3 regions of the Thermostichus sp. MS-CIW-34 genome follow, and region 2 is predicted to be linked to each of the others. Evidence: riboswitches for the same ligand, from Rfam matches in the RefSeq annotation. Region 2 holds a riboswitch; each other region holds the start of a gene.

Region 1 (3,204 bases), on a different contig from region 2:
GCGCAGATCATACAGGCGCCCTCCCTCCATGCGCACCACCCGGTGGCCGGCCCGCTCCACCAGATAGGGGTCATGGCTGGTCATGATGACGTAGCGGCTGCAGAGCCGTTCCAGGAGAAAGCGATCATGACTGATGACCAAAAGCCCCATCTGATGTGCCCGCCCATAGGCCAAGACAGCTTGCCAGATCAGGGCTTGGGTATTGGCGTCGAGCATGGCTGTCATCTCATCTGCAATCAAATAGCGAGTTTGTGGGTTGAGAACCCGGGCGATGACAACCCGCTGCAATTCTCCCCCGCTTAGCTCATGGGGATAGCGGTTGAGCCAACTGGGGGAAATGCCTAAGGTGTGGAGAACCTCTGGCTGGGGAGGAGGCCCTTCCCGCAAGACCTGAGCTATGCGCCAGTGGGGGTTAACGGCCTGCTCTGGATGTTGAAAGACAAGCTGCACTGGGCAGTACCCTCGCCGAGGCAAAGGCTGCCCTGTCACACTCACCCGACCTTGGCTGGGGGTAAGGTAGCCCGCCAGCAACTTGGCCAGAGTAGTTTTGCCAAAACCAGAGGGAGCCATCAGCCCTACGACTTCCCCAAGTTCTACTTGAGAGCAATGCAGGGGGGGAGGATGCTTAGAGGATTCCGATGACTTCCTGCAAGACCGCTGGGTGAAAGGTGAGGTCTGGTAGCTCCAAAGGCTGCTGGCTTGGTGATGATTGAAGCACTCTACTCCCGTCTCTGAACTCCGTGATACGATGTAGCTCAGCTATCGGTTCTGACGGGGATCAGCCGCCAGAGGAAACGGGGAAAGAGCAGTGAGAATCTGCCGCTGTCCCGCAGCTGTGATCCGGTTTAGGAGAAGTCCTGCAGCAAATCTCTAGAGTCATTCGCTGCCGATCCAGGTCTTGTCCCCCAAAACCGTGTCAGTCAGAATGCCCGCCGATGGTTTTTCTAAACTTCACAACATCTGCGAGGTACAGATGGTAACTGTCTTGGCTTTAGCTCGTTTCTGCTTTCGTTATCCTGAGCATTTTCCCGGCGTTGCTCCCACAAGCTTTCGGTACTCCTCAGCAGTAGAAATAAGTCCAAGAACCCAAGCAAGACTCTGAGCCAGTTGGCCGGGAGAGAGTAAATTTTGGGTGCTGTTGCACCAAGATCTATCAAGATCTATCAAGATCTACAGCCCGCCTACGCGAAGGAAAGAGTGAGATGTCAGGCTTCCTGACTTCAATTGGTGGCTGGCAAGTAGCCACTGCGATCGCTGGCTGCGTTGAGTATCTTTTTTGCGCAAAAGGCAGTGTTTTGTTGGGGTTCCAGAGGCAAGAGAGGAACAGCCGGTTTCTTCCTTGGCGGGCGGGATCCCAGTTGAGGGCGAATTGAACGCAGGAAAATTAGAAAACTCAGTATTTGGGATGGCACACAACATGACTGCACAAACCATGACATTGGGGTATGCCCGCATGGGCAAGCGCCGCGAGCTCAAAAAAGCTTTGGAAGGCTTTTGGAGTGGTGCCCTAGGGTCAGAGGCTCTGCTGGCTACCTTTTGGGATTTGGAGACTCAAGCCTGGCAGACTCAGCTACAAGCTGGGATTGATCACATTGCGGTAGGGGATCAGACTCTCTACGACCATGTACTGGACTGGGCCACCTGGCTGGGGCTGATCCCCTCTCGGTTCCGAGGTCTGTCGGGTTTAGACCGCTACTTTGCCATGGCGCGGGGGCGGGAGGGCCTGCCGGCTTTGGAAATGACCAAGTGGTTTGACACCAACTACCACTACTTGGTACCCGAAATTGAGCCGGAAGCCGATCCCAGTCCTAACTTTGGGGATTTTTTGGAAAGAGTTCGGCGGGCCCAAGGGATCCTAGGGGAGCGCACCAGCCCCGTTGTCCTCAGTCCAGTGACTTTGCTCTGCCTTAGCCAGCGATCTGGGGATCTGCGGGCGGACTTGGAAAAGCTCCTTCCTCTGTACCGGGATCTCCTCCAGGAGTTAAAACAGCTGGGGATCCCAGAAGTCCAGATTCACGATCCCATTTTGGTTACCAGCCAGGGAAGTGGCCTGCGGGAAGCTGTGGAAATGAGCTACCGCCAGTTGGCAACCGCCGGGATCCCTGTCCACTTGGTCACCTACTTCGATGACCTGGGGGAGACTTACCCCTGGGTGGTGCAACTGCCGGTGGCCGGCATTAGCCTTGACTTTACCCGTGGCCACACCCTGGATCTGGTAAGAACCTATGGCTTTCCGGCTGACCAGATCCTAGGTGCTGGCGTAGTGGACGCTCGGAATGTCTGGAAGGTTCAGCCTGAGACCGTCTTGGCCAGCCTGCGGGAGCTGCAGGGGGTAGCTCCCAACCTACGGGTGCAGCCTTCCGCTTCGTTGCAATTTGTGCCCCACGACGCTGCTCTGGAAGCCCAGTTGCCAGAACCCCTCAGAAATGTCCTCAGCTTTGCCGAACAGAAGCTGGCCGAAGTAGCTCTCCTGGCGCGAGCCCTCAACGGCGAAGACACTGCTGCCCAGCAGGCGGAAATCCAGCAGCAATGGCAGAGCTTTGCGCAGTTTAGCCCCCCCAACCCCCAAGTGCGCCAGGCTTTGGCCAACCTCAAGCTCCAGGACTTCGAGCGATTCCTGCCCTACGAGCAGCGCCTAAGTCGGCAGGTTCAGCTACCACCTTTGCCCACCACCACCATTGGCTCCTTCCCCCAAACTCCAGAGGTGCGGCAGTGGCGAGCTAAGTACAAAAGAGGGGAGGTTTCGCAGGCGGAGTACGAAGCAGCCATTGACGCTGAGATTGCCAAGTGCATCCGCATTCAAGAAGAGATTGGCCTGGATGTGTTGGTGCATGGGGAATTTGAGCGCACCGACATGGTGGAGTACTTTGCCCAGAAGCTGGAAGGCTTTGCCTTCACTGAACACGGCTGGGTGCAGAGTTACGGCAGCCGCTGCGTGCGCCCTCCCATTCTCTACGGCGACGTGGTTCGCCCCCAACCCATGACAGTGCGGGAATTCCAAGTAGCCCAGTCCCACACCCAAAAGCCGGTGAAAGGCATGCTCACGGGGCCAGTGACTATGCTCAACTGGTCCTTTCCCCGTGTTGATATTCCCCGGCGGGAGCAGGCTTTGCAGATTGCCCTGGCCTTGAGAGCCGAAGTGGCAGATCTGGAAGCGGCTGGAGCGGTGATGGTGCAAGTGGATGAGCCGGCACTGCGGGAGGG
Region 2 (3,204 bases):
AGGTTTTGGGTTAGGGTGAAGCCTATTTCCTGGAGAACTTGCAAGGCGCGGTAGGACTCCCGCAAAGCTTGCAGCTCTTGCTGAGTTTGCTCCAGTTGCCGGGCTTTTTGCTCCTGTAAGAAGCGCAGCCTTTGATTTTCGGACGCCGTGCGACGCAGAACGTGCTTGAGTTTCTGCTTCTGCTGCTGAAGCCGAGTCCGCCTCACCTCCAACTGCTGCAGTTGGATTTCTTGGAGTTCCAGTTCTATTTTCAGAGTGGCGACCTGCATCTGGAGTTGGCGAAGTTTTTGGTTGAGCTCTGGCTCTGGTGTGGGTTTTGCCGACTCAGGGCTTGGGGAAGAAGGTGATGACAATTCTTGTAGGGGCTGCAACTGTTGGGCCTTGGCCTGCGAAGCTTGATCCTGGTGCTGCTCGCCCTGCAGTCTTACTTGAGTGTGTTCGCTTACTTCGGTTTCAGTTTCCGTCTGCTGCTCAGCTTGATCAAGAATTTGTCGATCGCGGATCTGGGTTTGAGGATCCTCGTCAACCGACTGCAAAGGGAGAGAATCCTCCTCGGGTTGCCGAGGGTTGCCGCCATAATCGGCGGGATCAAAGGGAGACAGAGCCGCTACCAGCGAGGCCCGAAAATCAGTCCAGGAGCCCGACTGCAGACCCATCTGAACCACCCGCCAAACCCCATAGGCAGACCCAATTCCAGCCAGGATCCCAGGGATCCCGGCCAAGGATAAGGAAACCCTGGGCAGGGTTGGCAGGATCTGATCCAACAGCCCCACCACCAGGGCGAAAACAAAGATCCCGCTCCCCGCGGCAGCGGCACCTGAAACCCAAGAGGAGCGGGAGAGCATCATCGTTTTTTCGTCATCACAACCGCTAGAGCGGGAAAACCAGGTTCAAAAATGGCCTGTCTGCACTCAGTTTATCCCGCCAGCAGCCTCTGTTTCCCTCTTAGGGCACCTGCCAAGCCCGTTGGTGGTAGCCCTCTAATTGGGCCCAGGGATCCCCAGCCGCTGCGTGGGTGTGGCCGTGCTGAGGGTGATGGTGAGAATGAGGGTGGTGATGGGATCCGTGCCCGTGATGGTGGTGATGATGCTCGTGAGGATGGTGATGGGTATGCCCAGCTCTGACCTCTGCGCTCACGGCCAGGCGAAACTTGCACAGGTGGCAGTTCATCGGGGTTTGGCCCTGCAGGGCTTCCTGCTCCAGTTGCTGCAGGCTGTGCAGCACCGTATCCACAAGGCCCAATTCCGGCAGCATCAGCCAGTCGATTTCCGGCTGTCGTTGTCGTTGTTTCTCCACTGCCGCCTCGATTTTTTTCACCAACACCCCCGTAAACAGAAAGTAGGGCAGCACGATCACCCGGCGCGGCTGCCAGGACAAGGCCCGCTCCAATCCCACGGGCAGGCGGGGATGGGTAATGCCGATAAAGCAAGTTTCCACAGCGGCAAACCCAGATCCTTCCCAAAGCAACCGGGCCAGTTTACAGGCTTCGGCATTGGCCTCGGGATCGCTGGAGCCGCGACCCACAAACAGGAGCACGGTTTCTGCTTCTGGGATCCGCTGCGGTTGGGCAGCTATCAGAGCAGCCAATCGGTCTCGCAGCAGTTGCAGGATCTCGATGCGGATCCCCAGCGGCCCACCGTAACGAATGCGCAACTGGGGATAGAGGGCCTGCAGGCGATCCAATTCCATCGTCACATCGAACTTGTTGTGGCGGGCCCCAAACAGCAACAGCGGCAGGGCCACGATCTCCTGCCACCCTTGGGCCAAGCACTGCTCTACCCCCTGGGCAATGGTTGGCTGGGTCAGCTCCAGAAAACAAGGGATCACCGGTCGATGGGGAGTGAGGGATTGGTAGACTTGGGCCAACTCCAGAAAGGCTTGCCGCCCTTCAGGGTCGCGGGATCCGTGGCCGATAAGCAATAGGGGCAATGAAGGAGAAGCAAGCTGCCCAACCGAAAGGGGAGGGGAAACACTGAGGGTATTCAACACAAAAAACTCCGTTCCTTGTGAATCGCAAGGGGTACAGGACAACGGCAGGTGGGTGTTCTGGCTGAGGGAGGGATCCCATCACAGTTGCGTCACAGTGGCGGACTTGCACCGCGCTTTCCCCAGTCTGCCTGAGCCTTTTAGGTTAGCTTGCCGCTTGCCATTCACCAAGCTCCCGGGGGGGATGTTCTTGCCTGCCAGAAGATAGCCCTGAGGCATGAGCGGTACGGCAGACTCATGCTCAAAGGGCAGCAAAACTGTTGCCGCGCTAATCCCCCTTGCCCCTGGGAGAGGGCCTAACGCCGGCCCGCTGGTCTGGGGGGCTGAAAGTGTCGCAGGCGCAGGGCATTGGCGACCACCGAAACGGAACTCAGGGCCATGGCTGCCCCCGCCAGCATGGGGTTGAGCAGCCAGCCTGTAAAGGGATAGAGCGCCCCAGCGGCAATCGGGATCCCCAGCGTATTGTAGATAAAGGCGAAGAAGAGGTTCTGGCGGATGTTGTTGAGGGTGGCCCGGCTGAGTTGAATGGCAGTGGCGACTCCCCGCAGATCTCCCGACATGAGGGTAATATCGCTGGCGGCCATTGCCACATCCGTACCCGTAACGATGGCGATCCCCACATCCGCTTCTGCCAGAGCCGGAGCATCGTTAATGCCATCTCCCACCATCGCCACCCGCCGTCGCGGTTGTCTTAGGCTGCGTATGTAAGCGGCCTTCTGATCCGGACGGACTTGGGCAATTACCCGCTGAATGCCTGCCTGCCGGGCAACCGCTTGGGCCGTGGTGGGGTTATCCCCGGTTAGCAGGATCACCTCTAGACCCATCTGTTGCAGCTGTTGCACTGCCTCAGGAGAGGTGGGTTTGAGCGGATCGGCAATGGCCAGCAGCCCCACCAGGCTCTGGGATTGGGCTACGCCGATCACCGTTTTGCCCTGGCTTTCCCAATTCTGAACCCGCTCTGACCAAGAGGGATCCCAAGGGATCCCCATCTCCTGTAGCCAGCTCAGCCGACCGATGCGGATCCACTGGTCTTCCACCCAGGCTTCTGCCCCACTGCCTACCCTTGCCTGAAAGTGCCAGGCAGGAGGGATCACAATTTTTTCGGCTTCGGCTTTCTGCACCACCGCCTGGGCCAAAGGGTGTTCCGAGTGCCGCTCTACTGCCGCTGCCAGGCGCAACACCGTCAGGGGAGAGGAGCCATTAGCCCAAATATCGGTG
Region 3 (3,204 bases), on a different contig from region 2:
GGATCCGGCGGCTCTGCAGGCGGCGCAAGCGCGTTTTGCAGCAGAAGGGATCCCCGGCAGCCGCATCCAACTGTGGCACCTCAATTTTGCCGATTTCGATCTGCAGCAGCATGGCTTTCGGGATGAGCAGGGGCAGGGGATCCCCTTCGATGGCATCGTGGCCGACTTGGGGGTGAGTTCGCCGCAACTGGACTGCCCTGAGCGGGGATTTAGCTTTCGCGGAGAGGGGCCGCTGGATATGCGCATGGATCCCAGTACAGCTCAGGAGACTGCCGCCGATTGGGTTAATCATCGCCCGGTCGAAGAGTTGATCGAGATTTTCACCCGTTACGGCGAAGAGCGATTTGCCCGCCGCATTGCCCATCACATCGAGCAGGCTCGTCCCCTCGCCACAACTACCCAGTTGGCCCAGGTGGTTTGGCAGGCGGTACCTCCGGCAGCTCGGCGAGGCCGCATTCACCCGGCCACTCGGGTCTTTCAGGCGTTGCGCATTGCCGTGAACCGAGAACTGGAGGCTTTAGAAACCTTGCTGGCCCAAGCCCCCACTTGGTTGAAACCCGGCGGCAGGTTGGCCGTGATCAGCTTCCATAGCCTTGAAGATCGCTTGGTGAAATGGGCCTTCCGCAGGGATCCCCGTTGGCAGGTGCTCACCCCCAAGCCCTTGTCCCCTTCCGAACTGGAACGGCAACGCAATCCACGGGCCCGCTCTGCCAAACTGCGAGTGGCTGCCCGCAGCAGTCAGATGTAGGTTTAGGTTGGTTCTCCCGCTCTCAAGAGATCGGCTACTGTGAAGCGGACAGCTGTCCTGCTGAGGCCGGGAATCGGGAGAAGGGGGTTGCTGTTGGGGGGCGCGGGGAACTAGGGTGAAGCGGAACCGGCAGTCCTGCACCGTCGGATCCCTTGGTGTGTGTGAGGTTAAGCCCTATGGTTAGCCAGCCTTTGAACGCAGGTCTTGATCGTCCCAAAAGCCCTCGTCGCCACAGACAGCCTTCTGCTCTGAGCCGACCCCTCTCCGGTACAGTTCAGGCCAGCCGCACCCAGCCTTTGGATTTGAAGTTGAAATCAGCCCATCCTCGCAGCCAACATTCGGCTTGGGCAGAACACCTAGCTTGGTGGAAGCAGATCTCCACAGGGATGGCTATCCTCTCTGGGGTTTCAGTGTTAAGCCTTTACAGTTGGACTGTGCATACCCAAAGCCGGTGGAGCCAGCGTTACCAGGTGTGGCAGCAGATGCAGCGCAACGAACGACAGTTTCTGCTGACTCAAGAATCCATTGCCAATTCTCTCCGGGAAATTGCCGACCGCTCCGAAATGGTGCCGCTGGTACCGGATCGGATGATCGAGGTGCCAATTGCCTCTCCCAGCCAAGTTAAACCGGATCCAGCCCACCAGACGACAGCCCCGCCTGAAATCGAAAAAGCTCCTCTTTTCTACCCGGTTGGGTACTAGTCCAATGAATCCCGTGGACAGCAGCCAAGCCACTGCTCCCCTCTTACTCTCCCAAAGGCTGTGGATTTTGCAAGATCTCAGCGTATCTCTATCCTCCCTATTCTTCAAATTCTTCAAAAGTCAAGGGATCCCTGGGCCTCGCGATCTGGAGTAGCAGCGGGCTATCCTTCAACTGCTTACAAAGCAGTGAAGAAATCTGGCCTAAATGGGATGTGGCCCATCCGAAGCCCTGGGATTGTCGTTGGGATCCCGTTCACCCCTGGGGATGACATCCCCCCTGGCAGGATAGGAACTCCAGAGCAGGGGATGTATGATGCCTAGCACGGCTTTTTCGGAGCAATCGCAGAGAAAGCTGTACCGACAGGTTGTCCTGGGGATCAGCCAGGGCATGTAAAGGGGAAAGTCCGGTGCAAATCCGGCGCTGTGCCGCAACTGTGATGGGCTTGGGCTAGACCTATGCCCTCAGTCAGGATGCCCGCCTGCGGTTTTGGCTCGCATTTCTTCCGCGTCGCACGGAATCAGGAGCTTCAAGAAAGAAAATGAATCCCATTCTAGGTCTCAGCCTGGCGCTGGGGGGTCTTGTTTTGGGGATCCCAGCGTGGGCGCAGCCGGCAGCTTCCCCGCCCTCAGCTCAAGAGGTGTTGGAAACCGGCGTTAGCGCCGAGATTTTAAATCAACCCGTCACCACACCTTTTCGCCGTCCTGGTTTGCTGCGGGATTCTTCCCGCCCGGTTTACGTCGTTACCCGCCAGCAAATTCGAGAGCAAGGGGCAAGAACGGTTCAGGAGGCCCTGCGCTACCTGCCCGGGATCCTCAGCGACGGCACGGCAGGAACCCAGTTGGGAGCCCTTAGCTCCCAGTTTATGCGGGGAGGACGAACGGCCCAGGTGTTGGTGCTCTTGGATGGCCGCCCCATTAACGACCTGGGCTTTTTTGGCGGGTTCGATCTGTCTCAGATCACTACAGATGTGGTCGAGCGTATTGAGATCTCTCCAGGTGGGGGCTCCACCTTATACGGCTCCGATGCCGTTGGCGGGGTCATCAACATCGTAACCCTGGAGCCAAAGCCGGGATCCGAGACCGTGCTGGAAGCGGCTATCGGCAGCTACGGCCTCAACGAGCAAGGGATCCAGAACCGCGGCCAGGTGCAGGATCTGGGCTGGGTGGTCAGCTATCGCCGTCTGCAGAGCAACAACGACTTTCCTTTTGAAATTAGGCGTTTGGGCAAAGCCGGCAGGCGGGAAAACTCGGCAGTGGAGTACCACAACCTACAAGCCAAGCTCACCTGGCAATTGGCAGAAGGCCAAGTCCTAACCGGAAATGCCCTTTATCTCAACAAAGCGTTTCAGGTGCCCGGCAGCACCGAGTTTCCCTCCCCCGATGCAGTGCAAAACACCAACGACCTGCTGTTAGATCTCAGTTGGCTGTGGGATCAAGAGAGGGGATCCCTGCAAGCTAGGGTATTTTTTGACGACCTCAACTATCGCTTCAGCGCCCCACAAAGCCAGGGATCCCGGGATGAGATCTCGCGAACGGGGTGGGGATCCCAACTGCAATACACCTGGAAGGCTGCTGAAAACCTGGAGCTTACTCTAGGAGCAGACTACCGATCCATTTCAGCTCGCAACACCACCTTCTCCTTTGCCAGGGGATCCACCAACGTCAACTATGACAATACCGTGAACCAAGGGGCCCTCTTTGCCCGCCTGGATTACAAGCCACAGCCCAACTTTTATCTCAACTTAGGTGTTCGCC

What was found. A riboswitch is a leader RNA that binds a small molecule or an ion and turns the genes downstream of it on or off. The one in region 2 is predicted to bind cobalamin.
Region 1: linked by a shared signal. The riboswitch ahead of metE (5-methyltetrahydropteroyltriglutamate--homocysteine S-methyltransferase) and the one ahead of ACVWYY_RS05995 (sirohydrochlorin chelatase) in region 2 are both predicted to bind cobalamin.
Region 3: linked by a shared signal. The riboswitch ahead of ACVWYY_RS10655 (TonB-dependent receptor plug domain-containing protein) and the one ahead of ACVWYY_RS05995 (sirohydrochlorin chelatase) in region 2 are both predicted to bind cobalamin.

What each region holds. Positions count from the first base shown of each region.
Region 1 is NZ_JBSSDE010000049.1:7,883-11,086, reverse strand. Features, by position in the region: partial or broken gene ACVWYY_RS13170 (ABC transporter ATP-binding protein) at 1-600, opposite strand, end outside; cobalamin riboswitch at 747-951, shown strand; gene metE (5-methyltetrahydropteroyltriglutamate--homocysteine S-methyltransferase) at 1,418-3,204, shown strand, end outside.
Region 2 is NZ_JBSSDE010000012.1:21,210-24,413, reverse strand. Features, by position in the region: gene ACVWYY_RS06000 (hypothetical protein) at 1-848, opposite strand, end outside; gene ACVWYY_RS05995 (sirohydrochlorin chelatase) at 946-1,989, opposite strand; cobalamin riboswitch at 2,020-2,155, opposite strand; gene ACVWYY_RS05990 (heavy metal translocating P-type ATPase) at 2,283-3,204, opposite strand, start outside.
Region 3 is NZ_JBSSDE010000030.1:28,929-32,132, forward strand. Features, by position in the region: gene rsmH (16S rRNA (cytosine(1402)-N(4))-methyltransferase RsmH) at 1-748, shown strand, start outside; gene ACVWYY_RS10650 (hypothetical protein) at 925-1,449, shown strand; cobalamin riboswitch at 1,795-1,946, shown strand; gene ACVWYY_RS10655 (TonB-dependent receptor plug domain-containing protein) at 1,989-3,204, shown strand, end outside.